DNA from 2 places in the Streptomyces sp. NPDC057682 genome. Region 2 is predicted to be linked to the other one. Evidence: riboswitches for the same ligand, from Rfam matches in the RefSeq annotation. Region 2 holds a riboswitch; the other holds the start of a gene.
The links. Region 2 has a riboswitch for glycine ahead of gcvP (aminomethyl-transferring glycine dehydrogenase). Riboswitches for the same ligand answer to the same signal wherever they lie in the genome.
Positions count from the first base shown of each region.

Region 1 (15,140 bases), on a different contig from region 2:
CATGTGCTCGACCTGTCCGGCCGCCGCGGTGCCTGACGCGCTCACCCTGGGTCCCGCCCCTCTTCGATCCTCTGTGTCGGCCCGCCGCTCCCCGGGGCTCTCGGGGACGGCACGGTGCCGAGGCACCAGCCCATCAAACCAGCTTATGCGGCGGCCCTGACACCGGCTTGACGCCACGGCCCGGGGCCACGCCCTACACCTCGGCGCGTTGGTAGAAGGGGCGCACCCGGGAGCGCATCCAGTCGGCGACCGGGTCCTGGGCGACGTCGAGCAGGACCAGATTGACCGGCCAGCGGACCTCGACCCGGCCCAGCGCCCGGCCCAGGGCGTCCATGGGGGCGTTGCGCCCGGCCCCGTCCCAGGTGGAGAACTCGACGCCGACGAAGAGCACCGGGTCGCCGCCCTCGATGCTGGCCAGCGCGCGGCGGGCGGTGCGCACCACGCCGCTCTCCTGGAACTCCCCGGCCGCGGCGGCGAGGAAGTCGACGGGTTCCTCCTGCCAGTCCGGTTCGAACAGCCGGACCCGGCCGCCGCTGGCGGGTCCGTCGAGCGCGGTGCGGCCGACCCGGCAGAGTTCGGCCACGGCGGGCGGGGGCAGCGGCATGCCGACGGCTCCGCCCGGATTGACGGCGATGCCCAGCTGCGGGGGCAGTCCGCGGGCGAAGTCGCGGGCGGGCGCGACGGTGAAGGACATGTGCGGGCCGACGCAGGTGAGGAACTGCTGTTCGGAGCTGAAGACGGGGACATAGGGAGCGCCCTCGATCTCCAGGGTCGGCAGATCGAGGACGCCGGAGTCCGGACCGCCGCCGGCCGGCAGCGGCACCCAGACCTGGCTGCGCCCGAGCACCTCGACCAGCCGGCCGCCCGCCTCCGGGCTGCCGAGCGAGGCGCTCAGCACCTCTTCGAGCTCGTTGGCCGGCCATCCGCCCTGCGCGTCGGACCGGGCCGGTGCCGGAATGTCCACTGTGTCCCTCTCTCACCCCGGGCAACCGGGTACGCGCTCCTCCGCGGCCTCTCGTGGCCCCTCGCGGCCTAGAGGTTATCTCCGTACGGCCGGATCCGGACCCCGCCGCCGGACCGTCCAGCACTCGGACGGTCCGCGGTCACTCCGTGGTCTGTGCGTCTGCGAAGGAGATCCGGGTCAGCAGGTCCGCCGCCTGCCGGTCGAGCAGGACCGCCGAGGCGCAGCCGCGCGGCAGCAGGCCGGAGGCGGTCTCGCGCAGCAGTCGCCCCACGGCCCTGCGGTGGCGGGCGAAGGCGTAGCCGGAGACGCCCCGGCCGCGGTCGCGCTGGCCCCGCCGGGCCGTCTCCTCGGTGACGTCCAGCAGCACCAGGTGCAGGGTCCGGCCGCGCCGCCGGGCATGGCGGGCGAGCAGGTTCCGCACCCAGGACTGGGTGCCGCAGTCGTGGACCACTACAGAGACGCCGGAGCGCAGCACGCGCCACAGCCCCCCGTAGTGGGCGAGGCGGACCAGCGGACGGTAGAGGGCGTACGGGCATAAGGCCGGCATCCGGGCCGCCCAGCGGTCCCGGGTGTCCTGGGAGTCGACGGCGCGGACCTCGACCGTGCGCGCGATGAGCGTCGACTTCCCGCTGCCGGGCAGCCCCGAGACCACCACCACGTCGCCCGCCGCGAAGTGCAGGGCGCGCGGGCCGCGCCCCGCACGGTCCCGCAGGTCACGGACGACGGGCGCGCGCGGGCCCACCGCCTCCCTCGCCGGCGCCCCCGCCTGAGCGGGCAGTGCGCCGCGCGCGACCCCCGCGGTCGTCGCGTACCGCTGCGATGTCATCGCCCTCCCCCTGTCGGCCGACCCTCACCTGCCCATGAAGTGTAAAGAAAAGGTAATGCGGCACAACCGTCCGACCCGCCGGAACCCCGCCGGAACGGCTGCCGGAAGCCCGTCGCGACCGCCGCCGGTCCCCGCACCCCACTCTCCCGCACACCGTGCGATGATGACCGGGTCAACTGCATAAAGGCCGCTCGAATCCGCGCGGGAGAGTCCCGGCCCAGGCCGGGCGCCGAAGGAGCAAGTCCCTCCCTTGAATCTCTCAGGCCCCGTACCGCGTGGATGAGGCAGATCTGAAAAGCGAGTCGCCGCGCGACTCCACCCAAGGTGCAAGCCGAACCCCCTCGGGGGCTCCCGGCGAACCTCTCAGGTTCCGATGACAGATGGGGAGGACCGTCCTCGTCGTCATGCCCTGGGAGCCTTCATCCATGAGCACCGCCCCCCGCCTCACCGCCCTCGATGCCCTGCATCGTTCGCTGGGCGCCACCATGACCGACTTCGCCGGCTGGGACATGCCGCTGCGCTACGCCAGTGAGCGCGACGAGCACAACGCCGTCCGCACGAAGGCCGGGCTCTTCGACCTCTCCCACATGGGCGAGATCACCGTCACCGGCCCGCGCGCCGTCGACCTGCTGAACTTCGCGCTCGTCGGCAACATCGGCACCGTCTCCCCGGGCCGCGCCCGCTACACGATGATCTGCGCCGAGGACGGCGGCATCCTGGACGACCTGATCGTCTACCGGCTCGGCGAGACCAAGTACATGGTCGTCGCCAACGCCGGCAACGCCCAGCTGGTGCTCGACACGCTCACCGAGCGCGCCGCGGGCTTCGACGCCGAGGTGCGCGACGACCGCGACGCCTACGCGCTCCTCGCCGTGCAGGGTCCCGAGTCCCCCGCCATCCTGGCCTCGGTCACCGACGCCGACCTGGACGGTCTGAAGTACTACGCCGGTCTGCCCGGCACGGTCGCCGGGGTGCCCGCCCTGATCGCCCGCACCGGCTACACCGGCGAGGACGGCTTCGAGCTGTTCGTCGCGCCGGAGCACGCCGAGGAGCTGTGGAAAGCCCTCACCGAGGCCGGTGCCTCGCGCGGCCTGATCCCGTGCGGGCTCTCCTGCCGCGACACGCTGCGCCTGGAGGCCGGCATGCCGCTGTACGGGCACGAGCTGACCACCGCGCTGACCCCGTTCGACGCCGGTCTCGGCCGGGTCGTGAAGTTCGAGAAGGACGGCGACTTCGTCGGCCGCAAGGCCCTGGAGGCCGCCGCCGAGCGCGCCGAGAGCGCGCCGCCGAGGAAGCTGGTCGGCCTGGTCGCCACGGGCCGCCGGGTCCCGCGCGCCGGGTTCTCCGTCGTCGTCGGCGGCGAGGTCGTCGGCGAGGTCACCTCGGGCGCCCCCTCGCCCACCCTGGGCAAGCCGATCGCCATGGCGTACGTCGACGCGGCGTACGCCGAGCCGGGCACCGAGGGCGTCGCCGTCGACATCCGGGGCAGCCACGAGCCGTACGAGGTCGTGGCGCTGCCGTTCTACAAGCGGCGCAAGTAGCACCGTGGGGCGCAGGACCCCCGCGCGACGTGACGCAGTCCTGTCTCACACCGTAAGACCACCGTCCATCAGCACTCCCCCGCGTACAGGAGAATTCAGGTCATGAGCAACCCCCAGCAGCTGCGGTACAGCAAGGAGCACGAGTGGCTGTCGGCCGTCGAGGACGGTGTGGCGACGATCGGCATCACCGAGTACGCCGCCAACGCGCTCGGCGACGTCGTCTACGCCCAGCTCCCCGAGGTCGGTGACACGGTGACCGCGGGCGAGACCTGCGGCGAGCTGGAGTCGACCAAGTCGGTCAGCGACCTGTACTCGCCGGTGACCGGTGAGGTCACCGAGGCGAACCAGGCCGTCGTGGACGACCCGTCGCTGGTGAACTCCGCTCCGTTCGAGGGCGGCTGGCTGTTCAAGGTGCGCGTCGCGGCGGAGCCGGAGGACCTGCTCTCCGCCGACGAGTACACCGCGTTCTCCGGCAACTAAAGACCCCAAGGGACCACCTGATGTCGCTTCTCAACTCCTCCCTCCACGAGCTGGACCCGGACGTCGCCGCCGCCGTCGACGCCGAGCTCCACCGCCAGCAGTCCACCCTCGAAATGATCGCCTCGGAGAACTTCGCTCCGGTCGCGGTCATGGAGGCCCAGGGCTCCGTCCTGACCAACAAGTACGCCGAGGGCTACCCCGGCCGCCGCTACTACGGCGGCTGCGAGCACGTCGACGTGGTCGAGCAGATCGCGATCGACCGCATCAAGGCGCTCTTCGGCGCCGAGGCCGCGAACGTCCAGCCGCACTCCGGTGCGCAGGCCAACGCCGCCGCGATGTTCGCGCTGCTGAAGCCGGGCGACACGATCATGGGCCTGAACCTGGCCCACGGCGGTCACCTGACCCACGGCATGAAGATCAACTTCTCCGGCAAGCTCTACAACGTGGTCCCGTACCACGTCGACGACACCGGCGTCGTGGACATGGCCGAGGTCGAGCGCCTGGCCAAGGAGTCCAAGCCGCAGCTGATCGTGGCCGGCTGGTCGGCGTACCCGCGCCAGCTGGACTTCGCCGCCTTCCGCCGCATCGCGGACGAGGTCGGCGCGTACCTGATGGTCGACATGGCGCACTTCGCCGGTCTGGTCGCCGCGGGCCTGCACCCCAACCCGGTGCCGCACGCCCACGTCGTCACCACCACCACGCACAAGACCCTCGGCGGTCCGCGCGGTGGTGTGATCCTCTCCACCCAGGAGCTCGCCAAGAAGATCAACTCGGCGGTCTTCCCTGGTCAGCAGGGCGGTCCGCTGGAGCACGTCATCGCGGCCAAGGCCGTCTCCTTCAAGGTCGCGGCGGGTGAGGAGTTCAAGGAGCGCCAGCAGCGCACCCTGGAGGGCGCCCGCATCCTGGCCGAGCGCCTGGTCCAGCCCGACGTCACCGAGGTGGGCGTCTCCGTGCTGTCCGGCGGCACGGACGTGCACCTGGTCCTGGTGGACCTGCGCAACTCCGAGCTGGACGGCCAGCAGGCCGAGGACCGGCTCCACGAGATCGGCATCACGGTCAACCGGAACGCCGTCCCGAACGACCCGCGGCCCCCGATGGTCACCTCGGGCCTGCGGATCGGCACCCCGGCCCTGGCCACCCGCGGTTTCGGCGCCGAGGACTTCACCGAGGTCGCCGAGATCATCGCCTCGGCCCTCAAGCCGGCCTACGACACGGAGGACCTGAAGGCCCGGGTCACCGCGCTCGCCGAGAAGTTCCCGCTGTACCCCGGCCTGAAGAAGTAGCCGGACCGGCGCGTCCGCGCGTCCGGGAGGGGCACCGCGCACACTGAGAGGTGAGTGCGGTGCCCCGTCCCTTGTCCCCCGCTCTGTCCCCTGCTTTCCGGGCACCCCGCCCGTACCGCACCACCCGGCAGACAACGGCGTCTACCAACCCCTAGGAGTTCCCCGTGGCCATCTCGGTCTTCGACCTGTTCTCGATCGGCATCGGCCCGTCCAGCTCCCATACGGTCGGCCCGATGCGCGCCGCCCGGATGTTCGCGCGCCGCCTGAAGAACGAGGGCCTGCTCGCCCACACCGCCTCGATACGGGCCGAACTGTACGGTTCGCTCGGCGCCACCGGGCACGGCCACGGCACCCCCAAGGCCGTGCTGCTCGGCCTGGAGGGCGAGTCCCCGCGTACGGTCGACGTCGAGACGGCGGACGAACGGGTCGAGGCGATCCGCGCGACCGGCCGGATCAACCTGCTCGGCATGCACGAGATCCCCTTCGACGCCGACGAGCAGCTGGTCCTGCACCGCCGCAAGGCGCTGCCGTACCACGCCAACGGCATGACGGTCTTCGCCTACGACCACGAGGGCGCCCCGCTCCTGGAGAAGACGTACTACTCGGTCGGCGGCGGCTTCGTCGTCGACGAGGACGCGGTCGGCGAGGACCGGATCGTGCTCGACGACACCGTCCTCAGGCACCCCTTCCGCACCGGCGACGAACTGCTGCGCCTGGCCCGCGACACGGGTCTGTCGATCTCGTCCCTGATGCTGGAGAACGAGCGCGCCTGGCGCACCGAGGACGAGATCCGCTCCGGGCTGCTGGACATCTGGCGCGCCATGCAGGCGTGCGTGTCGCGCGGCATGGCCCGCGAGGGCATCCTGCCCGGCGGCCTGAAGGTCCGCCGCCGCGCCGCGACCACCGCCCGCCAGCTGCGCGCCGAGGGCGACCCCCAGACCCACGCCATGGAGTGGATCACCCTCTACGCGATGGCGGTCAACGAGGAGAACGCCGCGGGCGGCCGCGTGGTCACCGCCCCGACGAACGGCGCGGCCGGCATCATCCCGGCGGTGCTCCACTACTACATGAACTTCGCGGCGGGCGGCGCCACCGAGGCCGAGAAGGAGGACGGCATCGTCCGCTTCCTGCTGGCCGCCGGCGCCATCGGCATGCTCTTCAAGGAGAACGCCTCCATCTCGGGCGCCGAGGTCGGCTGCCAGGGCGAGGTAGGCTCCGCCTGCTCCATGGCCGCCGGCGCCCTCGCCGAGGTCCTGGGCGGCACCCCCGAGCAGGTGGAGAACGCCGCCGAGATCGGCATGGAGCACAACCTGGGCCTGACCTGCGACCCGGTCGGCGGCCTCGTCCAGATCCCCTGCATCGAGCGCAACGGCATGGCCGCCGTGAAGGCCGTCACCGCGGCGAAGATGGCCCTGCGCGGCGACGGCAGCCACAAGGTCTCCCTCGACAAGGTCATCAAGACCATGAAGGAGACCGGTGCGGACATGTCCGTGAAGTACAAGGAGACGGCCCGGGGCGGGCTCGCGGTGAACATCATCGAGTGCTAGGGCGTGTGGTGAAAGTAGCGCCCTAGGGCGCTGCTTTCACCACATGCCCCGGACCGCCCCGGGTCCGCTCCCCCCGCGCCTCGGCGGCAGGTCCGCTCAGGTGCGGGTCCAGTGCTGGTTGGTGCCGTTCCAGCAGGAGTAGAGCTGGATCCCGGTGCCGTTGGCGGTGCCGGCTCCGACGGCGTCGAGGCACAGGCCGGACTGGACGCCGACGACGGAGCCGTCGGATTCGAGGCGCCATTTCTGGTTGTCGCCGCCCCAGCAGCCGTAGATCTGGACCTTGGCGTTGTTGCCGGTCCCGGCGGCGTCGAGGCACTTGTCGCCGTAGACCCTGAGCTCGCCGGCGGCGGTGTACGTCCACTGCTGGTTGGTGCCGCCGCCGCAGTCCCAGAGCTGGACCCGGGTCCCGTCGGAGGTGGTGGAGCCCGGCACGTCCAGGCAGCGGCCGGAGGCGACGCCCTTGATCTGACCGGAGCCCGAAGGGGGCGTGGTGGAGCCGCCGTTGAGCGCGTTGAGGACGGCTGTGTAGGCGGGCTTCCTGCTGCCGTCCCCGTTGAACAGCAGCGGCGTGTCGCCCGATCGCCAGGAGTCGGTGTCGCGCACACCCCAGACGGTGATGCCGAGGCAGCGCGGGACGGCCAGGCAGTCGTTGGTCACGTCGGCGTACGTCGTGGCCGACGCGCCCTGGATGTCGAGTTCGGTGACCGCCACGTCCACGCCGAGGGCGGCGAAGCTCTGGAGCGTGGTGCGGAAGTTGCTGTTGTAGGGGCTGCCGCTGTTGAAGTGCGACTGGAAGCCGACGCAGTCGATGGGCACGCCGCGCTGCTTGAAGTCCCGGACCATGGAGTACATGGCCTGGGTCTTGGCCCAGGTCCAGTTCTCCACGTTGTAGTCGTTGTAGCAGAGCTTGGCGGCCGGGTCGGCGGCGCGCGCGGTACGGAAGGCGACCTCGATCCAGTCGTTGCCGGTGCGCTGGAGGTTGGAGTCGCGCCGGGCTCCCGAACTGCCGTCGGCGAAGGCCTCGTTCACCACGTCCCACTGGGCGATCTTGCCCTTGTAGTGGCCCATCACGCCGTTGATGTGGTCGATCATCGCCTGGCGCAGCGAGCTGCCGCTGAGGCTCTGCATCCAGCCCGGCTGCTGGGAGTGCCAGGCCAGGGTGTGGCCGCGCACCTGCTTGCCGTTCTGCACCGCCCAGTTGTAGACGCGGTCGCCTGCGGTGAAGTCGAACTGGCCCCGCTGGGGTTCGGTGGCGTCGATCTTCATCTCGTTCTCGGCCGTCACCGAGGTGAACTCGCGGGCCGCGATCGATGTGTAGGCCGAGTCGCCGAGTTTGCCCGAGGCGATGGCGGTGCCGAAGTAGCGGCCGCTCTGCGACGCCGCGGCGCCGAGCGTGCTCTCGGCGGCGTATGCGTGCGGCGGCGCGGCCAGTGCGCCGATCAGCGCGAACACGCCGACGAACAGGGCTGCCGGCAGACCGCGGAGCCTGCCGCGGCGGGCAGCGGGTGGGGGAAGGGCGTACGAGCCCATGGCTGTGCCTCCAGGGGAGAAGTCGCGGCAGGTCCGCGGGCACGACCGTTCGAGATCTCGAACTGTGACCGCCTTTTCAGACAGGGATGATGAGGCGATTGACGGTGCATCGTCAATGCTCCAGACAAAAGATGTTTCGTTTTACGATTCGAAACTTTCGAGATACCGGGGCAAGAGTCCCTGTTCAGGGACAGACCGCGGACGGAACCTTGACCGGGAGACCCCTCATTCCTACCCTTGTGGCGTCCAAGCGTCCGGGGAGTTTCCGCAAGGTTTCCGAATCTCTTCTCCCGGCAGCTGGCGCGGTGCTCCGGCCACCAGACCGATCGGAGCACCGACTTCTCGGCACACGCGGCCGCCTTCCCACGGTTCCGTCCCCGCACCCAGGGCGGCCACTCCACGGTTCTTCGGGGTCACCCCATCCCGTCCCCCAGAAGGGAAGCCCTCTCCGATGCGGAATCGCCGTCCCCACCCATTCCCCCTGAGACGCCTGCTCACCGTCCTCGTGCCCATGCTCCTCGCGGCCACCTTCCTCGGCACCCAGCCCGCCGCCGCCGCTCCGACCGTCGACCCCGACGCCTCGTACGTGCTGGTCAACCGCAACAGCGGCAAGGCCCTGGACGTCTACAACCTGGCGACGAACGACGGCGCCCGCATCACCCAGTGGACCAGGAACGATCAGAGCCAGCAGCAGTGGCAGTTCGTCGACTCCGGAGACGGCTACTACCGCATCAAGTCCCGCCACTCCGGCAAGGTCCTGGACGTCCACAACTGGTCGACCGCGAACGGTGGCCCGATCGTCCAGTGGACCGACCTCGACGCCACCAACCAGCAGTGGCGGCTGGCCGACGGCTCGGACGGCTATGTGAGGTTGATTTCGCGCCACAGCGGCAAGGCACTCGAAGTCCAGGGCGCCTCCACCGCGGACAACGCCAACATCGTCCAGTACGACGACTGGGGCGGCGCCAACCAGCAGTGGCAGCTCGTCGAGGCCGGCGGCACCACCCCCGGCGCGTGCGATCTTCCGTCGACCTATCGCTGGTCGTCGACGGGCGCGCTGGCGCAGCCCAAGCCCGGGTGGGCCTCGCTCAAGGACTTCACCGTCGCCCCCTACAACGGCAGGCAGCTCGTCTACGCGACGACCCACGGCGCCGCGGGAACGGGCAGTGCCTGGGGCTCGATGAACTTCGGCCTGTTCACCAACTGGTCCGAGATGGCCTCGGCGAGCCAGAACGCGATGTCGTCCGGCACCGTCGCTCCCTCGCTCTTCTACTTCGCGCCGAAGAACATCTGGGTGCTCACCTATCAGTGGGGCGCGGCCGCCTTCTCCTACCGGACGTCGACCGACCCGACCGACCCGAACGGCTGGTCGGCACCGCAGCCCCTGTTCACCGGAAGCATCTCCGGCTCCGGAACCGGCCCCATCGACCAGACGATCATCGGTGACGGGACGAACATGTACCTGTTCTTCGCCGGTGACAACGGCAGGATCTACCGGGCCGCCATGCCGATCGGGAACTTCCCGGGCAGCTTCGGCTCCTCGTACACCACGGTGATGACCGACACGGAGAAGAACCTGTTCGAGGCGCCGCAGGTCTACAAGGTCAAGGACCGCAACCAGTACCTGATGATCGTCGAGGCCCGGGGCGCGGACGAGAAGCGCTACTTCCGCTCGTTCACCGCGACCGGCCTCAACGGCTCCTGGACGCCCCAGGCCGCGACCGAGAGCAACCCGTTCGCCGGCAAGGCCAACAGCGGCGCGACCTGGACCAACGACATCAGCCACGGCGAACTGCTCCGCACCGGCGCGGACCAGACCATGACCATCGACCCCTGCAATCTGCAGTTGCTCTACCAGGGGCGCAGCCCCGGCTCCGACGGCGTCGACTACGGCCTCCTCCCCTACCGGCCCGGCCTGCTGACGCTTCAGCGCTGAGACGGCGTGGCGGGCCGGGCGAAGGGCCCGGCCCGCCACGTTCGCGCGGAGAGGAGCGGTTCGCCGGCCTGACGTGCGTGTCCGGTGGGCGGCGTCCCCGTGCGCCGTCGCCCCCCGGGCCCTCACGCGGGCGCGGCATACCCCCGCCCGCGGACCAGGTCGTGGACGAGGCGGGTGAAGGCGCGGGACGCGGCGCTCTCGTAGGCGTCGGTGCGGCGCAGCAGAGCGACGGTGCGGGTCGGGAGGGGCGGATCGAGGGGGACAGGAGTGAGGTGGGGGTGGTCGTGGGTGACGGCGTCGGGCAGGACGGTGGCCAGGGAGGTGCGCTGGACGATCTCGGTGAGCGCCTGGACCGAGTTGGCCTCGACCGTGATGGGGGGCGCGGCCCGGTACCGGGTGATATAGGCGTCGATATGCGTGCGGGTGGCGAAGTCCCCGCTGAGCAGGGCGAGTTCCACGTCCCCGAGGGCATCGGCCGGTAGCGGTCCGGTGGGCGCGCCCGGCCGCCGGTCGCCGGTCACGAGGGTAAGGGTCTCCTCGAAGAGCGCGGTGGCGGTGACGCCGGGGTGGTGGTCGCCCGTGAAGGCGATGCCGAGGTCGAGGACGTCGTCGAGGAGGGCCGCCTCGACGCGGTCCTGGGTCGCCTCGGTCAGGGAGAGCGTGACGCCGGGGTGGCGTGCGCGGAGTTCGGCGGCGAGCGGGCCGACGAGGTACGCGGTGAAGGTGGGCGTGACTCCCAGGCGCAGATGACCGCGCGAGAGGTCGGTGACGTCGTGGACGGCGCGCTCGCCCGCGGCGAGGTCCCGCAGGGCGCTCCGGGCGTGGGCGAGGTAGACGGCGCCGCTGTCGGTGGGCCGGACGGTGCGGCCGGTCCGGTCCAGCAACTGCACCCCGAGGGTCCGCTCCAGTTGCCTGATCTGCTGGGAGAGCGTGGGCTGGGAGATGTGCAGCTCCTCGGCGGCACGGGTGAAGTTGCCGTGCTCGGCCACGGCGAGCAGATACCGGAGATGACGCAGTTCGAGAGCGGCCATGCCCTCGACTATAGATGGCATCGATAAGGATCAGGCGCAACAGCTCTTGGACACTATAGGAGCTGGTCATGCAGGGTGGGTCCATCAGCCCGCAAGGGGCCGATCACCACCCGAGAGGAGTGACCGTGCGGAACCTCGCCGCCGGCGTCGCCCGGTTCCAGGAGGACGTGTTCCCGGCGAAGGAGGAGCTCTTCGCCCGGCTGGCCGCGCACCACGCCCCGCACACGCTGTTCATCGGCTGCTCCGACGCCCGTGTCGTGCCCGAGCTGATCACCGGAGCGGAGCCCGGCGAGCTGTTCGTCGTCCGGACCGCCGGAAACCTGGTGCCCGCGTACACGCCGGGCGCCGACGGGGTCGCCGCCGGCATCGAGTACGCCGTCGGCGTGCTGGGCGTCCGGGACGTCGTCGTCTGCGGCCACTCCGCGTGCGGGGCGATGACCGCGCTGGCCGAGGACCACGATCTGAGCGGCGCCCCCGCGGTCGCCGGCTGGCTGCGGCTCGCGGACGCCTCGGTGGCGCGGACCGGCGCCCGCGGCGACGTCCCCGCCCTGGTGCGGCAGAACGTGCTCGCCCAGCTGGCCACCCTGGCCACCCATCCCTCGGTCGCCCGCGCCCTGGCGGAGCGGCGGCTCGCCCTGCACGGCTGGGTCTACGACATCGCCACCGGCCGGGTCGAGGACCTCACCCCGGCCCCGGCCTCCGCCACCCCGGCCGCCTGAGCGGCCGCCCCCGTACTCCGCTCCGCGCACCCCCTCCGCGCGGAGCGGCCCACCCCCCACCGGAAGGAACCACCGATCATGGTGCACGCACAGTTCACGCCCACCGCCCGTGAGGCCCTGGCCGACCGCGCCGTCGAGGCCAAGATCCGCAAGGACCTGTCGTGGAAGCGCATCGCGGAGGCCGCCGGCCTGTCGACGGCCTTCACCACCGCCGCCGTCCTCGGCCAGCACGCCCTCCCGGCCGCGTCCGCGAAGGCCGTGGCCGAGCTCCTGGAGCTGGGCGACGACGCGGCTCTCCTGCTCACGACGATCCCGACCCGCGGTTCGATCCCGGACCGCGTCCCGACCGACCCGACGATCTACCGCTTCTACGAGATGCTCCAGGTCTACGGCACCACCCTCAAGGCCCTGGTCCACGAGGAGTTCGGCGACGGCATCATCTCCGCGATCAACTTCCGCCTCGACGTGAAGAAGGTCGCGGACCCCGAGGGCGGCGAGCGCGCGGTCATCACGCTGGACGGCAAGTACCTGCCGACGAAGCCCTTCTGACGGATACCGGCATCCGGCCGCCGCCCCTCCCGCCCGGGGAGGGGCGGCGGCTGCGCCGCTACGCGGAGGGGCTGTCGGTACGGGGCGACGGGGCCTTCTCCGCCGCCGGTGCCGGGACGGTCCCGGACGCCGGCCGGTCCCCGCGCCACGGAAGGAGCGGCGCGCTCGCCAGGCACAGCAGACCCGCGAGGAGCAGGGTGCCGCGCACGCCCGCCGCGGTGGCGATCAGACCGCCGGCGATCATGAAGACGGCCTGGCAGGCCTTGGAACCGACCGACCAGGACGTGCCGACGCGGGACATGTACGCGTCGGGGGTGGCGGCCATGCGGTACGTGGTGAACGAGGGGCCGAACACCCCCGCGCAGAGCAGCAGTCCGAAGTCGACCGTCACGATATAGGCCACGCCGAGGGCGCCGGAGGGCGTCAGGGGCAGCAGGACCGTCCAGAGCGTGCGCGCGGCACCGGACAGCAGCAGGACCCGGCGCGCCCCGAAGCGCCGGGTGAGCGGCGGGGCCAGGCGGGAGCCCAGCACCCCGCCCAGACACGGCAGCCCCAGGGCGAGTCCGTAGCCCCACGGTGCCAGGCCGAGGTCGTCCAGCATGAGGACGGCCATCAGCGGGGACGACATCATGACGGCGCCCCCGAAGACGAGGGCGTTGAGGAACAGCGGTCGCAGCCCGGGGTGGCCCAGGAGGAACCGCCAGCCCGCGGCGATGTCGCGGCCCGTACGGGAGGCTGCCGGGCGCTGCGCCGGGGCGGGTTCGGGTTCCCGGATGCGGCCGATACCGAGGGCCGATCCGAGGAAGGACAGCGCGTCCGCCACCAGCGTCGCGGCCGCGCCCAGGACCCCGATCAGCAGTCCGCCGAGGGGCGGTCCGGCGCTGACGGTGATCCAGTTGGTCGTCTCGAACAGGCTGTTGGCACGCAGCCTGTGCTCGGGCCGGACGAGCGCCTTCAGATGCGCCCCGCCCGCAGCGTCGAAGGCCACGGACGCCGCCGTCTGGAGGATGCCGACCGCGCAGAGCTGGGTGAACGTGAGCGCGTCGAAGGCCATGGCGAGCGGAACGGTCGCCAGCACCGCGCAGCGGACCAGATCGGCGGTGATCATGACCGGCCGCTTGCGCCGGTACTCGACGCGCACCCCGAGCGGGAGGGCGATCACCCCGCTGGCCAGCGCGGACAGGGCGGCGAGCGCGGAGACCTCGACGGGCGAGGAGTCCAGCACGAGCAGGGCGATCAGCGGCAGCGCGCCCATGCCGATCGCGCTGCCCGCCGCGCTGACGGCGTACGCGGTCCACAGCCGCCGGAAGTCCCGCCCGAGTGCTCCGTGCCGGACCAATCGAACCTCCTGGGCGAGCGGGAAAGCCGTCAGCGTACTCGGCGTTCCGCGGGCGCCCGGCCGCCGTCGTCGTCCGGGTGGCGGCCTCCACGACTCGAAAGATTTCGAATGATTGACCGCAACAATCGGAGGGGCTAGCCTGCCGCGTGGTCCGGCGGGCGCACGGACGAGATACGCGTCCGCGTCGGCGGACGCTGTGCGATTCCTTCCGTTCTCCCACTCCGCAAGGGAACACTCCATGAGCCGAAGATCGTCGCTCGTCAGCCTGATCACCGCCGTGGCGCTGGGCGCCTGTCTCGTCGCCGTTCCGCCGGCCCTCGGGGCCGGGGGCGGGGCGGAGGGGACGGAGGGGGATCCCGGCCCGGGGGCGCGGAACGCGCACTGGGTCGGGGCCTGGACCTCGATGCCGCAGCTGACGGAGCCGTCCAACATGCCGCCGGCCCCGTTCACGGGGGACGGCGCGGTGCTGACGGACGCCACGCTGCGGCAGACCGTGCACGTCTCGGCGGGCGGCGACCACATCCGGCTTCGGTTCTCGAACGCGTTCGGGGGCGCGGTGCTGCCGATCACCCGGGTATCGGTGGCGCTGCCGCGGGACGGGCGGGCCGGCACCGACGCGATCCGGCCGGGGTCCTCGCGGCCGGTGACCTTCCGGGGCGCCTCGTCGGTGGAGGTGCCGACGGGGGCTCAGGTGGTGTCCGATCCACTGGACTTCGCGCTCGAAGCGGGCTCCGAGCTGACCGCGACGGTCTATCTGGCCGCCGGTCAGGCGTCCACCGCGATCACCTCGCACCCCGGTTCGCGGACGACCTCCTACCTCCGCGCGGGAAACCATGTGACGGACGCGGCGCTCCCCGGGGCGGTCCCGACCGACCACTGGTACTTCCTCAGCGGGGTGGAGGTCTGGGCCCGGGACACCCTCTCGGCGACGGCGGTGCTGGGCGACTCCCTCACCGACGGGCGGGGCTCCACCACCAACGGCAACGACCGCTGGCCGGATGTCCTCCAGCGGCGGCTGGCCGGCGGCCCGGCGCGCACCTCGGTGCTCAACCAGGCGGCGGGCGGCAACCGGCTGCTCCAGGACGGCCTCGGCCCGAACGGGCTGGCCCGGCTGGACCGCGACGTCCTGGCGCAGAGCGGCGTCGACCGGCTGATCGTGTTCGAGGGCGTCAACGACATCGGCACGGCGGACGCCACCGGCCCGGCGCAGGAGCGGGTGGCGAACGACGTGATCGGCGCGTACGACCAGATCGTCACCCGTGCCCATGCCCTGGGCATCCGGGTCTACGGGGCCACGCTGACGCCGTTCGGCGGGAACACCGGCTACGACGATCCCGATGGCCACCGCGAGCGGGCCCGGCAGACCGTCAACCGCTGGATCCGGACCTCGGGGCG
Region 1 is NZ_JBHVIN010000004.1:467,558-482,697, reverse strand. It holds gene ACFVDM_RS09705 (enhanced serine sensitivity protein SseB C-terminal domain-containing protein) at 1-45, opposite strand, end outside; gene ACFVDM_RS09700 (enhanced serine sensitivity protein SseB) at 194-964, opposite strand; gene ACFVDM_RS09695 (AAA family ATPase) at 1,104-1,790, opposite strand; glycine riboswitch at 1,983-2,074, shown strand; gene gcvT (glycine cleavage system aminomethyltransferase GcvT) at 2,216-3,331, shown strand; gene gcvH (glycine cleavage system protein GcvH) at 3,434-3,811, shown strand; gene glyA (serine hydroxymethyltransferase) at 3,832-5,094, shown strand; gene ACFVDM_RS09675 (L-serine ammonia-lyase) at 5,259-6,641, shown strand; gene ACFVDM_RS09670 (endo-1,4-beta-xylanase) at 6,738-8,171, opposite strand; gene ACFVDM_RS09665 (non-reducing end alpha-L-arabinofuranosidase family hydrolase) at 8,623-10,107, shown strand; gene cynR (transcriptional regulator CynR) at 10,230-11,138, opposite strand; gene ACFVDM_RS09655 (carbonic anhydrase) at 11,264-11,857, shown strand; gene cynS (cyanase) at 11,936-12,406, shown strand; gene ACFVDM_RS09645 (MFS transporter) at 12,465-13,745, opposite strand; gene ACFVDM_RS09640 (SGNH/GDSL hydrolase family protein) at 13,984-15,140, shown strand, end outside.
Region 1: linked by a shared signal. The riboswitch ahead of gcvT (glycine cleavage system aminomethyltransferase GcvT) and the one ahead of gcvP (aminomethyl-transferring glycine dehydrogenase) in region 2 are both predicted to bind glycine.

Region 2 (15,140 bases):
CCCTGAGCCGCCCGGGGCAGGTCCGTTCGGCGTCCAGGGGCCGCCGATGCGGAATTGGCCTTGGCCCGCCGCCCGGCCGCGCCCCTACGGTCGGCCCATGAGGATTCGAATCGTCGATGCGTTCACCGACCGCCCCTTCGCCGGCAACCCGGCCGGGGTCCTGCTCCTGGGCCCGGACGGATTCCCCGGGGACAGCCGCCTCCAGCAGATCGCCGCGGAGCTGAACCTCTCCGAGACCGCCTTCGCCCACCCGCTGCCGCCCGGCGGCGACGCCGACTGGGCGCTGCGGTGGTTCACCCCGGCCACCGAGGTGGACATGTGCGGCCACGCCACGCTCGCCACCGCCCACATCCTGCACACCACCGGGACCGCGAGCGGTACGGTCCGGTTCGCCGCCCGGTGCGGTGTGCTGACCGCACGCACCACACCGGACGGCGCGATCGAGCTGGACTTCCCGACCGCCCCGCTCAGGTCCGAGACCGCGCCGGACGGGCTGGCCGCGGCCCTGGGCGCGGAGCCGGTGTCGGTCCACGACACGGGGCCGCACGTGGGCGATCTGCTGGTGGAGCTGGCGGACGAGGCGGCCGTGCGGGCGCTGACGCCGGACTTCGCGGCCCTGGCCGGCCTCTCGCGGCGCGGCGTCATCGCGACGGCGGCGGCCGCCGATCCCGCGGGCGGCTACGACTTCGTCTCGCGCGGCTTCTTCCCCGGCGTGGGCATCGACGAGGACCCGGTGACGGGCAGCGCCCACACGGCCCTCGCCCCGTTCTGGTCGGCCCGGCTCGGCCGCGCCGAACTGACCGGTCTCCAGGCCTCCGCCCGCTCCGGACTGGTCCGCACCGCGCTGCGCGGCGACCGCACCGTCCTCACCGGGCACGCGGTGACCGTCGTGGACGGCGATCTGCTCGTCGCCCCGTAGGAGGTTCCGGACCACCGCGGGACGACGGAAGGGCGGCCGCGGTACGGCGGGGGGCGGGCGTCCCTGTGGCGCGGCCGCCCCTCCCGTGGCCCGGTCACGGCGTCGGGAGCCAGTCCACCTTTCCGGCGAGCAGCGCGTATCCGACGAACGCGCCGATGTCGAGCAGCGCGTGCGCGGCGACCAGCGGGCCCACCCGCTGCCAGCGCCGGTAGAGGAGGACGAAGACGACACCCATCGCCATGTTGCCGAGGAAGCCGCCGATGCCCTGGTACAGGTGGTACGAGCCGCGCAGCACCGAGCTGGCCACCAGGGCGGCCATCGGCGTCCAGCCCAACTGCCCCAGCCTGCGCAGCAGATAGCCGACGACGATCACTTCCTCCACCACGGAGTTCTGGATCGCCGAGAGGACGAGAACGGGGAACTTCCACCACACGTCGGGGAGCGACTCGGGGACGACCGTGAGGTTGAAGCCGGAGGCGCGGGCGACGAGGTAGAACGCCAGTCCCGTGCTGCCGATGCCCGCCGCGACGAGGGTGCCGCGGCCGAGGTCCTGCCAGGGCCGGCTCCGGTCGAATCCGATGGCGCGCAGGCCCGTGCCCTCCCGGAGGAGGAGATGGGCGACGAGGGCGACGGGGACCAGTGCCGTGGAGATACTGAAGAGTTGCCACGCGAGATCCAGCCAGGGCCGGCCCGGTGCGTAGGAACTGTTGAGGGTGGCCGCCTGATCCTTCAAACCCCCTGGTTTCGTCAGCGATCCGACAAAACTGATCAGGGCAGACACTCCGCTGGCGCCCAGCGAGAGCGCCAGAACCAGCACCGTTTCGGACCGCAGAATCCGCTGTGACACGGCCTCCCGAGGAAAAGATTCAGCCACGTGCCCTGCCTCCACCTGTACACCTGCCCTCAGTTGTGCATTCCCGTCCCATGCCGCTCCCCGTGCCGCTAGGGTCTCGAATGCAGGTACGAAGATCATGCGCGACAGGCCGGGGGACGAGCACCATCGCCGATGGTGTGGTCCCCCTTTTCCTTGTTCATCCTCAAGGAGGGGCACCACCGACATGGGACGTCACAGCTTGCCGGACGACTACGCGGCGGACGGAAGCGGGGACCGTCCTCCGCGCCGCCGCCGTACCGTGGTCATCGCCACCATGCTCGTTCTCGCCGTCGCCGGGGGAACAGCGGTCGCGGCACAGGGCGGCCTGCTGTCGTTCTCGAAGTCGTGCGACGACAGCGCCGTACACCTGACCATGATGTCCTCCCCGGACATCGCTCCCGCCGTGCGTGCCGTCGCCGACCGGGCACGCAAGGACAACCTGAAGTCCGACGGGCACTGCGTGGACGTGGAGGTGGTGGCCCGCGACTCGTACAAGGTCGCGGACGCCCTCGCCCGCGGCACGAAGACGCCCGACTACCAGATGTGGCTCCCCGACTCCGAGCTGTGGCTGACCCGGGCCAAGGGCAACGGCGACGCCGTACCGATCACTCCGGGCGACTCCGTCGCCTCGTCGCCGGTCACCGTGGCGATGGTCCCCTCGGCCGCCAAGAGCCTCGGCTGGCCGAAGAAGCAGTACAGCTGGGCCGAGCTGACCGCCGCGGCCATGGAGTCCGACAAGGTACGGCTGGGATCGGCCGACCCGGCGCGGAGCGCCACCGGCCTGCTGGCCCTCACCAGCATCGGGATCTCCTCCGACAAGCAGGGCGGGGACAGCGACACCCGCGTCGCGGCCACGGCCAAACTGCTGGCCCAGCGGATGTCCGACGGCGACACCCAGGTCGCCGGGACGCTGCCGCAGGACAGCTCGGGCGCCGAACAGGGAAATCCGGCGCGCAACCAGGCGGTGCTCCTCTCCGAGCAGGCCGCCTTCGCCCACAACGCCGAGTCCACCGACGGCGGGAGGCTCAACCTCTTCTACCCCGAGGACGGCACCCCTCTCCTCGACTATCCCTTCGCCCTGGTCAACGAGGAGGAGCAGACGACGGACCAGAGCCGGGCCGCGCTCCGCTTCATGACGCTGCTGTCCGAGGACGCCTCCCAGCGCACCCTGCGCGAGCACGGCTTCCGCACCGTCGACGGCACCCCGGACGAGGCCATGGTCGCCGCCGCCGGTGCCAAGTCGCCCCAGCCGTACGCCACGGTGCCCGGCTCCGCCCTCCCGGACGAGGCCCTCCAGCAGACGCTGGGCATGTGGACGATCACCGTGCAGAGCGCGCGGCTCACCACGGTCGTCGACGCCTCGGGGTCGATGGCCACGATCGTGCCGGGCCGCAACCAGTCGCGGATGGACGTGACGAAGGCCTCGCTGATCCAGGCGCTCAACCAGTTCACGCCGAACGACGAGATCGGGCTCTGGGAGTTCGCCACCACGCTCGACGGCGACAAGGACTACCGCCAGCTGGTGGCGACCGCGCGGCTCGGCGACGCCGCCAAGGGCGGCGGCACCCACCGCGAGAAGCTCGCCGCCGCCTTCGCCGGGCTGAAGCCCGTGCCGGACGGTGCCACCGGTCTGTACGACACGACGCTGGCCGCGTACAAGGAGGCCCAGCGCACCTATGTGAAGGACAAGTTCAACGCGGTCGTGATCCTCACGGACGGCTCCAACCAGGACGAGCAGTCGATCTCGCGTTCCGCCCTGATCGCGGAGCTCAAGAGGATCAGCGACCCCGAGCGGCCCGTTCCGCTGCTCGCCATCGCGGTGGGCCCGGAGGCGGACCGCGACGAGCTGAACGACATAGCCAAGATCACCGGGGGCGGCGGCTACCAGGTGAACGACCCGGCGGAGATCCAGGCGGTGATCCTCCAGGCCGTGATGACCGCCGGCCAGAACGGCCGCGCGGCCGAGGAGGAGTAGGACACGGGGCGACCGGGCCCGACGGGATCCTCCGGGGTTCCCGCCGGGCCCGCCTCATGCCGCCGGGATGTCCGCGGGCCAGGTGTGCACCGGCTCACCGGCCTGCATCAGTTCGCCGTACCGCCGGGTCATCGCGGCGAGCGCGTCGCCCCGTGCGAGCCCCGCGCGACGGGCCCGGTGATAGGCCTCCGCCTGCCAGGACGCCCCGTTCGTCCGCCGCCGGCAGCGCCCCTCGATGATCCCGAGATAGTGGTCCCGGTCGGCGGCCTCGACGTTCCAGGCGTCGAGCCCCGCGGCGGCCAGCGGCAGCAGTTCGTCCCGTACGAGCTTCACGGCCGGCACCCGGGTCAGCCCGCCGGAGCGTCCGGGACGGGGCCAGAGCAGTTCGGCGTCGATGCCCAGCCGGCAGGCGTTCTCGAAGTTCTCCGCCGCCGCGGCGAACGGCATCCTGGTCCACACCGGTCGCGGCTCCTCCGCCAGCGACCGGACCAGCCCGTAGTAGAGGGCCGTGTTCGCCATGACGTCGGCCACGGTGGGCCCGGCGGGCAGGACCCGGTTCTCCACGCGCAGATGCGGTACGCCGTCCACGAGCCCGTACACCGGACGGTTCCACCGGTAGACGGTGCCGTTGTGGAGGACCAGCTCGTGGAGGTGGGGCACCCCGCCGTCGTCGAGGACGCGCAGCGGATCCTCCTCGTCGCACAGGGGCAGCAGCGGCGGGAAGTAGCGCAGGTTCTCCTCGAACAGCTCGAAGGCCGAGTCCACCCACTTCTCGCCGAACCAGGTCCTCGGCCGCACGCCCTGGTTCTGCAGTTCGGGCGGCCGGGTGTCCGTGGCCTGCTGGAAGAGCGGCGGCCGGGACTCCCGCCACACCTCACGGCCGAACAGGAACGGGGAGTTGGCCCCCAGCGCCACCTGCACCGCGGCCACGGCCTGGGCCGCGTTCCAGACGTCCGCGAAGCGCTCGGGGGTCACCTGGAGATGCAGCTGCACGGAGGTGCAGGCGGCCTCCGGAGCGATCGATCCGGAGGTGCAGACCAGTCGCTCCACGCCTTCGATATCCAGGGAGAAATCCTCGCCCCGGGCCGCCACCATTTGATCGTTGAGCAGGGCGTAGCGGTCCACGTCGGAGAGGTTGGACCGGACCATGTCGGTGCGTCCGAGCGTGGGGAGTATTCCGATCATCATGATCCCGGCGTCGACCTCGGCGGCCTTCCGGTCGGCATATCCGAGCCCGGCCCGCAGCTCCTCGGCCAGTTGATCGAGAACGCGGCCCGACAGATGATGGGGAACTATGTTGACTTCCAGATTGAACATCCCCAGTTCCGTCTGGAAATCACGGCTGGCGATACGGTCCAGTACCTGTCCGTTCAACATCTTCGGCATACCGTCGGCACCGGCCAGATTCAGTTCGATCTCCATCCCCATGAGGTTGCGGGGACGGTCGAACCTCCGGTCCGCCAGAAGTCTCTCCAGCCCCTCCAGGCACTGGTGGAGCTTGGTCCGATACCGCTGCCGGTCGGACAGGTCAAAGGCGTCCGCCACGACCTTCTCCCCCATCGAAGGGTCCCTCCTCAAGTGGGCGGCCCGCGGCCCAGACCGCTCGCGTCAGGGTCGATAATGCCCAGACGGAGAGATCCGTAACGCCCCGCGGACGGCATGCGGCCGCTAATCTGAAGAACGAGGCCCGAGGCACATTCACTCGGCATGCCGCATCCCACAGTTTCCCGATCGGCATACGGGGAATGCACCGGCACGTTTCGGCCGACCGCGACGCGGGAAAAACCCGAGGCGGTGACTGCGCCGCGCGCATCGAATCAGCGTAATCTCCGCATAATAAAGTCCGGATACCGCCTTGTCGGCAATCACCACGACGGCTAGTGGAAACACCGTGTGAACACGTGTCGTATAAACTCCGCGGACGAGGCAGAGAGTTGACGCACCGGCCCAGTCACCGGCCTCCTCTGGCCCCGCACGCCGACACCGCCGTCTGCACCCGCCCACGCACCACCGTGTCTCCGAAGTGAGAGGCGACCCACTATGCCGCTGCATGTTCCCCCGGCCCCCGCGCCCGCCCTGCGCAGCGTTCTCGCGGCCCTCGGTTCACCGACCGCCGTCCGCGAGGCCCGCACACCAGCACTGCGGTCCGCCCAGGAACCACTGAGCCCCGATCACCCGCTCCCCGTCCATGTGCTGGACCGCCTCGCACCGGGAGCCCTCGCGCCGACCACCCGCCTCATCGGCTGGCGCTTCCTGATCCGCGGCACGGAACGGGCCGTCGCCGCGGCCGACACCATGCTCACCCCCGACGGCTGGGCGTTCTCGCACTTCTTCGAGGGCCCGTACCTCGCCTCGACCGAACTCGCCCTGCGCCAGGCGGAGGCGGCCCCCACCCCGTACCAGCCGCGGCTCCTGTCCATCCCCGAGCTGTACATGCTCGCGCTCTGGCTGCACGGCGACATCACGGCGGACGCCTCCCTCGGCGCACCCGCCCCTGCCGATCTCCTCGTCCCGCTCGCTCCCGCCCCACCGGGTATCGCGGCACACCGTCCGCACCGGGTCGCCGATCTGCTCCCCGTGATCACCACCCGTATCGCACCCGGTCCCGGCCCCCTGCTGGGCTCGCCCGCCTGAGCCCCGCTCCCCCACGTCTCATGCGCGGCGCCCCGTCACCGGCACCCCGGCGGCGGGGCGCCGCGCATGCCCGCGGGAGCCGGGGGTCCATCCGGACTAGCCCCATCCGGCCACCCCGAACCACCCGAAGGGACAGTGCAGTTGCGCTGAACCGTCCGGCTGGGTGACGCGTCATGAGAGGAGAAGGAGCGCTGCTGCGAAATCCCTGCGGAATGACGTCCGTGGGGCAACACTGGGATCGGACCGATCGATACGGGGGAGCGGTCATGAACACCTCGTCCAGCCGCAGGACATTCAACTCGACGCAGCGAAAGAACCCATCCATGTGCCAGCACCAGCCACCCTGCCCGACAGCCGACTCCGCCGACCGGGAAGCCGCCCGCCTGGTGGCCCATCACCCGGAACAGGGCTGGAGCCTGCTGTGCAACGGCGTCCTGCTCTTCGAGGACACCGGTGAGCTGCTTCCCGACGGACAGATCATCGCCCCGCACCGGCCGTTGGGCACCGGCCGGGTGGCGAAGGCGGCCTGAGCCGCAGGTACGGAAAAGGGGCCGGCCCGGAGAGATCTCCGCACCGGCCCCCACGCGTGTCCGCGTCACGCCGCCCGTTCGCGACGCCGCCCCCGGATCAGTCGTCGTACGCGTCCAGCGGCGGGCACGAGCAGACCAGGTTGCGGTCGCCGAAGGCGCCGTCGATGCGGCGCACCGGCGGCCAGTACTTCTCGGCGGGCGAGACCCCGGCCGGGAAGACCGCCGTCTCGCGGCTGTAGGCGTGCGCCCACTCCCCGCCCAGCGCGGCCGCGGTGTGCGGAGCGTTGGCCAGCGGGTTGTCCTCCCCGCTCCACTCGCCCGAGGCCACCTTCTCGATCTCGGCGCGGATGGCGATCATCGTGTCGCAGAAACGGTCCAGCTCCGCCAGGTCCTCGCTCTCGGTCGGCTCGATCATCAGCGTGCCGGCGACCGGGAACGACATGGTCGGCGAGTGGAAGCCGTAGTCGATGAGGCGCTTGGCGACATCGTCGATGCTGACACCGGTGGCCTTCGACAGCGGCCGCAGGTCCACGATGCACTCGTGCGCGACGAGACCCGCCGGGCCGGTGTACAGGATCGGGTAGTGCGGCTCCAGCCGCTTGGCGATGTAGTTGGCCGCGAGTACGGCGACCTGCGTCGCGCGCTTGAGGCCCTCGCCCCCCATCAGGCGTACGTACGCCCAGGAGATGGGCAGGATCCCCGCCGAGCCCCAGGGCGCCGCCGAGATCGGTCCGACGCCGGTCTCCGGGCCCGCGGCGGGCTGCAGCGGGTGGTTCGGCAGGTACGGCGCAAGGTGGGCGCGCACACCGACCGGGCCGACGCCCGGACCGCCGCCGCCGTGCGGGATGCAGAAGGTCTTGTGCAGGTTCAGGTGGGAGACGTCGCCGCCGAAGCGGCCCGGCTTGGCGAGACCGACCAGCGCGTTCAGGTTGGCGCCGTCCACGTACACCTGGCCGCCGGCGTCGTGGACCTCGGCGCAGATGTCGGCGACGTGCTCCTCGAAGACACCATGGGTCGACGGGTAGGTGATCATCAGCACCGCGAGCTCGTCGCGGTGCTGCGCGATCTTGGCGCGCAGGTCCTCGACGTCGACCTCGCCGTCGTCGGCGGTCTTCACCACGACGACCTTCATCCCGGCCATCACGGCGCTCGCGGCGTTGGTGCCGTGGGCCGAGGACGGGATCAGGCAGACGGTCCGGTTCTCGTCACCGTTGGCGCGGTGGTACGCGCGGACGGCGAGCAGCCCGGCGAACTCGCCCTGCGAACCCGCGTTGGGCTGGAGGGAGACCGCGTCGTAACCGGTGACCTCGGCCAGGCGCTCCTCCAGCTCGTGGATGAGCGTCAGGAAGCCCTCCGCCTGCTCGGCCGGGGCGAACGGGTGCAGCGCGCCGAACTCGGGCCAGGTGATGGACTCCATCTCGGCCGTCGCGTTCAGCTTCATGGTGCAGGAGCCGAGCGGGATCATGCCGCGGTCCAGCGCGTAGTCCTTGTCGGCGAGGCGGCGCAGGTAGCGCAGCATCGCGGTCTCGGAGCGGTGCTGGTGGAAAACCGGGTGGGTCAGGATCGCGTCGTCGCGCAGCAGCCCCTCGGGCAGCGCGTCGGCGGTCGTGGCGTCCAGCGCCTCCACGTCCGCCTCGACGCCGAAGGCGGCCCAGACGGACTCGACCAGGGCGCGGGTGGTGGTCTCGTCGCAGGCGAGGGAGACGGTGTCGGCGTCGACGAGGCGGAGGTTCACCCCGCGGGCGCGGGCGCCCTCGACGACCGCGGCGGCCCCGCCCGGGACGCGGACGGTGAGCGTGTCGAAGTGGGCGTCGCCGACCACCTCGACGCCGCCGTCGCGCAGCCCCCGCGCCAGGATGGCGGCGTAGCGGTGGGTGCGGCGCGCGATGGTCCGCAGCCCTTCGGGGCCGTGGTAGACCGCGTACATGCCGGCCATGACGGCGAGCAGCACCTGCGCGGTGCAGATGTTGCTCGTGGCCTTCTCACGGCGGATGTGCTGCTCGCGGGTCTGGAGCGCCAGCCGGTAGGCCTTGTTCCCGTCCGCGTCCACGGAGACGCCGACGAGGCGGCCGGGAAGGCTGCGGGCGAACTTCTCGCGGACGGCCATGTAGCCGGCGTGCGGTCCGCCGAAGCCCATCGGGACACCGAAGCGCTGGGTGGTGCCGACGGCGATGTCCGCGCCCAGCTCGCCGGGCGAGGTGAGCAGCGTGAGCGCCAGCAGGTCGGCGGCCACGGTGACGATCGCGCCCAGCTCGTGGGCCTGCTCGACGAGGGGGCGCAGATCGCGCACGGCTCCGGAGGCGCCGGGGTACTGCAGGAGCACGCCGAAGACGCCGCGCTCGGCGAGGTCGGCCGGGATCCCGTCGCTCAGGTCCGCGACGACGACCTCGACGCCGGTGGGCTCGGCCCGGGTCTCGATGACCGCCACGGTCTGCGGCAGGGTGTCGGCGTCGACCAGGAAGACGCCCTGCTTGACCTTGCCGACGCGCCGCGCCAACGCCATGGCCTCGGCGGCGGCGGTGCCCTCGTCGAGCAGCGAGGCACCGGAGGTGGGCAGCCCCGTGAGGTCGGCGACCATCGTCTGGAAGTTCAGGAGGGCTTCGAGGCGGCCCTGGGAGATCTCGGGCTGGTACGGCGTGTACGCCGTGTACCAGGCGGGGTTCTCCATGACGTTGCGGAGGATCACCGGCGGGGTGAAGGTGCCGTAGTAGCCGAGCCCGATCATGGGGGCCAGCACCTGGTTGCGGTCGGCGAGCGTGCGCAGCTCGGCCAGGACCTCGGCCTCGGTACGGGCGTCCGGCAGGGCCAGCGCCTCGGCGCTCTTGATCACGTCGGGCACCGCGGCGGCGGTCAGCTCGTCCAGCGAGCCGTAGCCGACCTGGGCGAGCATCTTCGCCTGGGCCTCGGCATCGGGACCGATGTGGCGCTGCTCGAACGGGATTCCCTGTTCCAGCTGGGCGAGCGAAGGGCGACGGGGGGTCATGATGGAGGCCTCCTGGTCTGTCACGACCTGCGAGGGGCACCACGGCGCGGGGTGCCCGAACGGCCTCCCCCTCTGTCATCTCAACCTGAGAGCTTCACCGGTGCCCGCGGGGCGCACCGGTTTTCACCGTCGGTGAGGGAGGGACCCGGCACGGCTCACGCCGTACGGAACCCGCCCTGCTTTCCAGAGTGACCTCGTCCGTGCGGTACGGGGGCCTGAGAGATTCCGGGGAGGATTTGCTCCTTCGGCGCCCTCCGGAGGGCTTCCGGAGGACTCTCCCGCACGGGGTCAGCAGCCGTATCCAGCCTACCAGCGGGGTCCCCGGCTCCCTTCCCGAGTGGCCGGGACCACGATTGTGGACTTCTGTAGTGCCTGTGGAGTAGCCGCGACCAGTGGGAGGGACCGTGCAGACCGACATCGATCCGCGCAGCCTGATCGGCCGCAAGGCGTTCGACCGCAAGGGCACCAAGATCGGAACCGTCGACGAGGTGTACCTCGACGATGCCACCGGTGTGCCGGAGTGGGCGGCCGTCCGCACCGGACTGTTCAGCCGGGACGCCTTCGTCCCCCTGGAGCCGAGCGAACTGGTCGACGAGACGCTGCGCGTCCCCTTCGACCGCTCCCTGATCAAGGACGCCCCCGACTTCGGCGTGGGTCGCCATCTCTCGCCGGAGCAGGAGCTCCAGCTCTACCGGCACTACGGTCTGGACGCGGCGCCCGACGCCGGCGGCCCCGACCGTGACTTCGGCAGGCTGGCCGGCCACGAGGAGTAGTCCGCCGGATCGCTCACGAGCGGCAGGGGCTCGGCGGGCCGCAGCTGCGGGTCGTCGATCCGGAACGTCCGCACCCGGCCCGGCCGCGATTCCGGTTCCTCGAACCGCACGGTGACGCGGCCGACCCCGCTCCCCTGCACCCAGCCGTGTCCGTGTGCCTCGTGGTGCACGTCGTGCCCGGCCGGCCAGCGCCGCGCGGCCCGCTGCTCGGGGCTCTCCTCGCTCTCCCCGCCGTCGGGCGCAGGACGGCCGTCCCCGGGCTCCCTCGGTGCGCCCTCGGGCCGGTGGGGCCCGGCGGCCTCGGCGGCGGCCCCGGCGGCCGCCGCGCGCTCTCCGGCCGCCTGCGCGAAGAGATCCTCCTGGGTGAAGTCGGCCAGCCCCGTGACACCGACGCCGAGCAGCCGTACGCCCCCGGTGGTGTCCACGCCTTCCAGGAGCCGCGCCGCGGCCTCCCTGACCACTGTGGGGTCGTCGGTGGGCCCCCGGAGCGTCTCGGAGCGGGTCAGCGTGGAGAAGTCGTAGCGCCGCACCTTCAGGACCACCGTGCGCCCGGAGCGCCCGGCCCCCTTCAGCCGGTGGACACAGCGGTCGGCGAGCCGTTCGACCTCGGTCCTGATCCGGACCCGGTCGTGCAGATCCGCGTCGAAGGTGTCCTCGACGGAAACCGACTTGGCGTCCCGTTCCGCGACGACGGGCCGGTCGTCGTGGCCCAGGGCCATGTGGTGCAGCGCGGTGCCGTGCGCCTTGCCCAGCAGCCGTACGAGCTCCGCCTCACCGGCCTCGGCGAGGTCGTCGACCGTGGTCATACCGGCCCGGCGCAGATGGTCGGCGGTGGCGGGTCCGACCCCGGGCAGGGTGCGCACGGGCATGGGCGCGAGCAGTTCCCGTTCGGTACCCGGTTCGATCAGCAGGATACCGTCGGGTTTGGCCTCCTCCGACGCGATCTTCGCCAGCATCTTGGAGCCGGCCAGTCCGACGGAACCGCTGAGTCCGGTCACGGCCGTGATGGCCGTGCGCAGCTGGCGGCCGATCTCCAGGGCGGAGGCGCTGTCGTCCGCCGTCCCGCCGGCCTCCAGGTCGACGAAGGCCTCGTCCAGGCTGAGCGGCTCCACCAGCGGGGACAGCTGACCCAACAGCGCCATGACCTGGTCGCTCACCGTGCGGTAGAGGCCGAAGCGCGGGACGAGGTAGGCGGCGTTGGGCGCGAGTCTCCGGGCCTGGGCCATGGGCATCGCCGAATGCACCCCGAAGCGCCGGGCCTCGTAGGAGGCGGTGGCGACGACCCCGCGCGGCCCCAGCCCGCCCACCACGACCGGTTTGCCGCGCAGGCTGGGCTTCGCCGCCTGCTCCGCCGAGGCGTAGAAGGCGTCCATGTCCAGATGCAGGATGGTGGGCGCGGCTCTCACATCACCCGATGGTGCCCTACGGCACTGACAGTCGCCCCGTCACGACGACGGCCACGCGCCGGATCCTCCGGTGCGTGGCCGTCCTGCCGTACGGGAGCGGTCAGCCGGCCCGGTTGCGGCGGCGGGCCAATTCGTCGGTGGGGTTGTTGCCGATCAGTGTTTCGCCGGTGTCGACGCGCTCCCCGTGGAGCTGGGAGAGGGCGGCGTCCACATCGCGCCAGACCACACCGACGGCGATCCCGAAGACGCCCTGACCGCCCTGGAGCAGATCGACGACCTCGGCGGGCGAGGAGCATTCGTAGACGGTCGCGCCGTCGCTCATCAACGTCATGCGTTCGAGGTCCTGGAAGCCGCGGGCCCGCAGGTGCTGCACGGTGGTGCGGATGTTCTGGAGGGCCACGCCGGTGTCCAGGAAGCGTTTCACGATCTTCAGCAGGACGACGTCCCGGAAGCTGTAGAGCCGCTGGGTGCCGGAGCCGTAGGCCGGGCGGACGCTCGGCTCCACCAGCCCCGTACGGGCCCAGTAGTCGAGCTGCCGGTAGGTGATGCCGGCGGCGGCGCAGGCCGTCGGTCCTCGGTAGCCGATGTCGTTGGCCGCTGTCACGCCGTCCCCCGCCACGGCGGCCGGTGCGACCGGCTGCCTGATGGTGTGGCCGGCCGTACTCCCCTGCTGCGGATACGGCGCGCCCGCTGCCGTACCGTCGCCGCTGTTTCTCACGCCGACCTCCGTCCTTGACCTGCCCACTCGAAGGTAGGCAGTCACTCGGGGTGCGTCAACGATCGCCACACTCGGCACGCCGAGTGATAATCACCCTGAGGGTGGTTTCCCGTGCCGTTCGACCGGGAAAGGCTTGTCGGATGCGCGCCCCGGGGACGTCACTGGCTGTTCGTACCGAAGTCCTCCGGTGAGATCTGGTCGAGGAACTCGCGGAACTTCTCCACCTCGTCCTCCTGCTCGTCCGGGATCGCGATCCCGGCATCGTCGAGCACCCCGTCACTGCCGTAGATCGGCGTTCCGGTGCGCAGGGCGAGCGCTATGGCGTCGGAGGGACGCGCGCTCACCTCGACCCCGCTGGCGAAGACCAGCTCCGCGTAGAAGACCCCTTCCCGGAGATCCGTGATCCGGACCTCGGTGAGCTCCTGGCCGACGGCCTCGAGCACATCCTTGAAGAGGTCATGGGTCAGCGGTCTGGCGGGGGCCATGCCCTGCTGAGCGAAGGCGATCGCGGTCGCTTCACCGGGACCGATCCAAATGGGGAGGTACCGGTCGCCTCCCACTTCACGCAGGAGCACGATCGGTTGGTTGGAGGGCATTTCCACCCGGACACCCACAACGTCGAGCTCGTTCACACAGCAACCCTAGGACGTGCTCGGCAGGTTTGGGTAGTCGGGCACCGTCCGGATCAGTGGAGACGGATCTGCAGGGCGGTCTGGACGAGCGCCGCGTGGAGCCGTACGGACAGCTCCGCCAGCTCCCTCGCGGTGGCCTCCGCATGGGCTCTGGTCTGCGGATTCCTGTGGCGGCGCAGAGGCGCGACGACCTGCTCGATGAGCCCGGCCTCACGGTCCGCGGCGGCCCGCATCGCGCGAAGATGCCGGGGTTCCAGACCGAATCGCCCCAGATCCGCCACAAGCCTGGCGACGTTGACCATCTCGGAGTCGTAGCCGCCCTCGGCCGTCGGCGCGACGAGCCCGTACGCCTCCCAGGCGTCCAGATCGCTCTCGGTGACCTCCGCGGCGGCCAGCAGCTCCGCCCGGCCGATACGGGCCGCGGTGGCCCGCCCCGATCCCGTGGTCCAGGCGCACTCGCCCTGCTCCCGTTCCCCGCCCGGGGACGGCAGCGCGACCTGCTCGCCCCGGGCGAGGGCGTCCAGGTGCTCGCGGATGACTTTCAGCGGAAGATAGTGGTCCCGCTGCATCCGCAGCACCTGCGCGAGGCGCTCGACGTCCTCGGCGTGGAACTTGCGGTATCCGGAAGGGGTGCGCTGCGGTTCGACGAGCCCTTCGGCCTCCAGGAAACGAATCTTGGAGATCGTGACCTCGGGAAACTCGTCCCGCAGCCTCAGGAGCACCGTGCCGATGCTCATCGGCCGGTCGTCGGCGGTGGCGGTGCCGTGTCCGGCACCGCCCGTCGGTGTTCTCAGCATGGCCCTTCCTGGGGGTCCCCCGAACGGAGTCGGGGGCGGATCAGATACCGCGCTGGCTCGCGTAGAAGACCAGCCGGTACTTGCCGATCTGCACTTCGTCGCCGTTGGACAGCGCGACGGAGTCGATGCGCTCGCGGTTGACGTACGTGCCGTTGAGGCTCCCCACGTCCCCCACGGTGAAGCTGCCGTCGGCGTTCCGGCGGAACTCCACGTGCCGGCGCGAGACCGTCACGTCGTCGAGGAAGATGTCGCTCTGCGGGTGGCGGCCGGCCGTGGTCAGCTCGCTGTCCAGCAGGAAGCGGCTTCCCGAGTTCGGCCCGCGGCGCACCACCAGGAGCGCCGAGCCGAGCGGCAGGGCGTCCACGGCCGCCTGGGCCTCGGGCGAGAGCGACGGCAGAGCCGTCTGCCCGGTGGCCTCCGCCTCGTAGGCCTCCAGCCCCGAGATGGAGATGGTCGACGTGGTCTCCGAGGCGCGCTCGGGGACTCCGCCCCGCAGCGGCGCACCGCAGTTGGAGCAGAAACGGCTCGCTTCGGTGTTGCGGTGACCGCACCTCGTACAGACCGGCATGGACGAAGCCTCCTGCCCCGGGGCGAACCCTCCACCCGTACTTGAGGTTGACGGTGCTCCGAAACCTATGCGGCCGGCACCGGCAGGGTCAACAGACGACGCGCCGGAACCACCCGAAATGTCACCCCCCGAACCTGCCACCTGATCGCGGAAGAGCGGGCGTTCGCCGCCCTGCTCCTCGTTCTGGCCGTGGCGCGGTGCGCGATGGCGTGCGGCGTCATCGCGTGCGCTCTTGCCGAACAACTTCCCAAACAACTTCACGGGCGATTCCCCTTGACCGAAACAGACCCGCCCGTGGGGCAGGACGAACCCTGAATGAACACACCTGCCG
Region 2 is NZ_JBHVIN010000006.1:452,648-467,787, forward strand. It holds gene ACFVDM_RS14165 (hypothetical protein) at 1-6, shown strand, start outside; gene ACFVDM_RS14170 (PhzF family phenazine biosynthesis protein) at 98-919, shown strand; gene ACFVDM_RS14175 (CPBP family intramembrane glutamic endopeptidase) at 1,014-1,793, opposite strand; gene ACFVDM_RS14180 (substrate-binding and VWA domain-containing protein) at 1,978-3,768, shown strand; gene ACFVDM_RS14185 (glutamate-cysteine ligase family protein) at 3,823-5,328, opposite strand; gene ACFVDM_RS14190 (hypothetical protein) at 5,809-6,402, shown strand; gene ACFVDM_RS14195 (DUF5999 family protein) at 6,726-6,932, shown strand; gene gcvP (aminomethyl-transferring glycine dehydrogenase) at 7,030-9,915, opposite strand; glycine riboswitch at 10,109-10,206, opposite strand; gene ACFVDM_RS14205 (PRC-barrel domain-containing protein) at 10,320-10,688, shown strand; gene ACFVDM_RS14210 (DNA polymerase IV) at 10,613-12,094, opposite strand; gene ACFVDM_RS14215 (MerR family transcriptional regulator) at 12,195-12,812, opposite strand; gene ACFVDM_RS14220 (bifunctional nuclease family protein) at 12,971-13,444, opposite strand; gene ACFVDM_RS14225 (MerR family transcriptional regulator) at 13,498-14,241, opposite strand; gene ACFVDM_RS14230 (FHA domain-containing protein) at 14,282-15,140, opposite strand, start outside.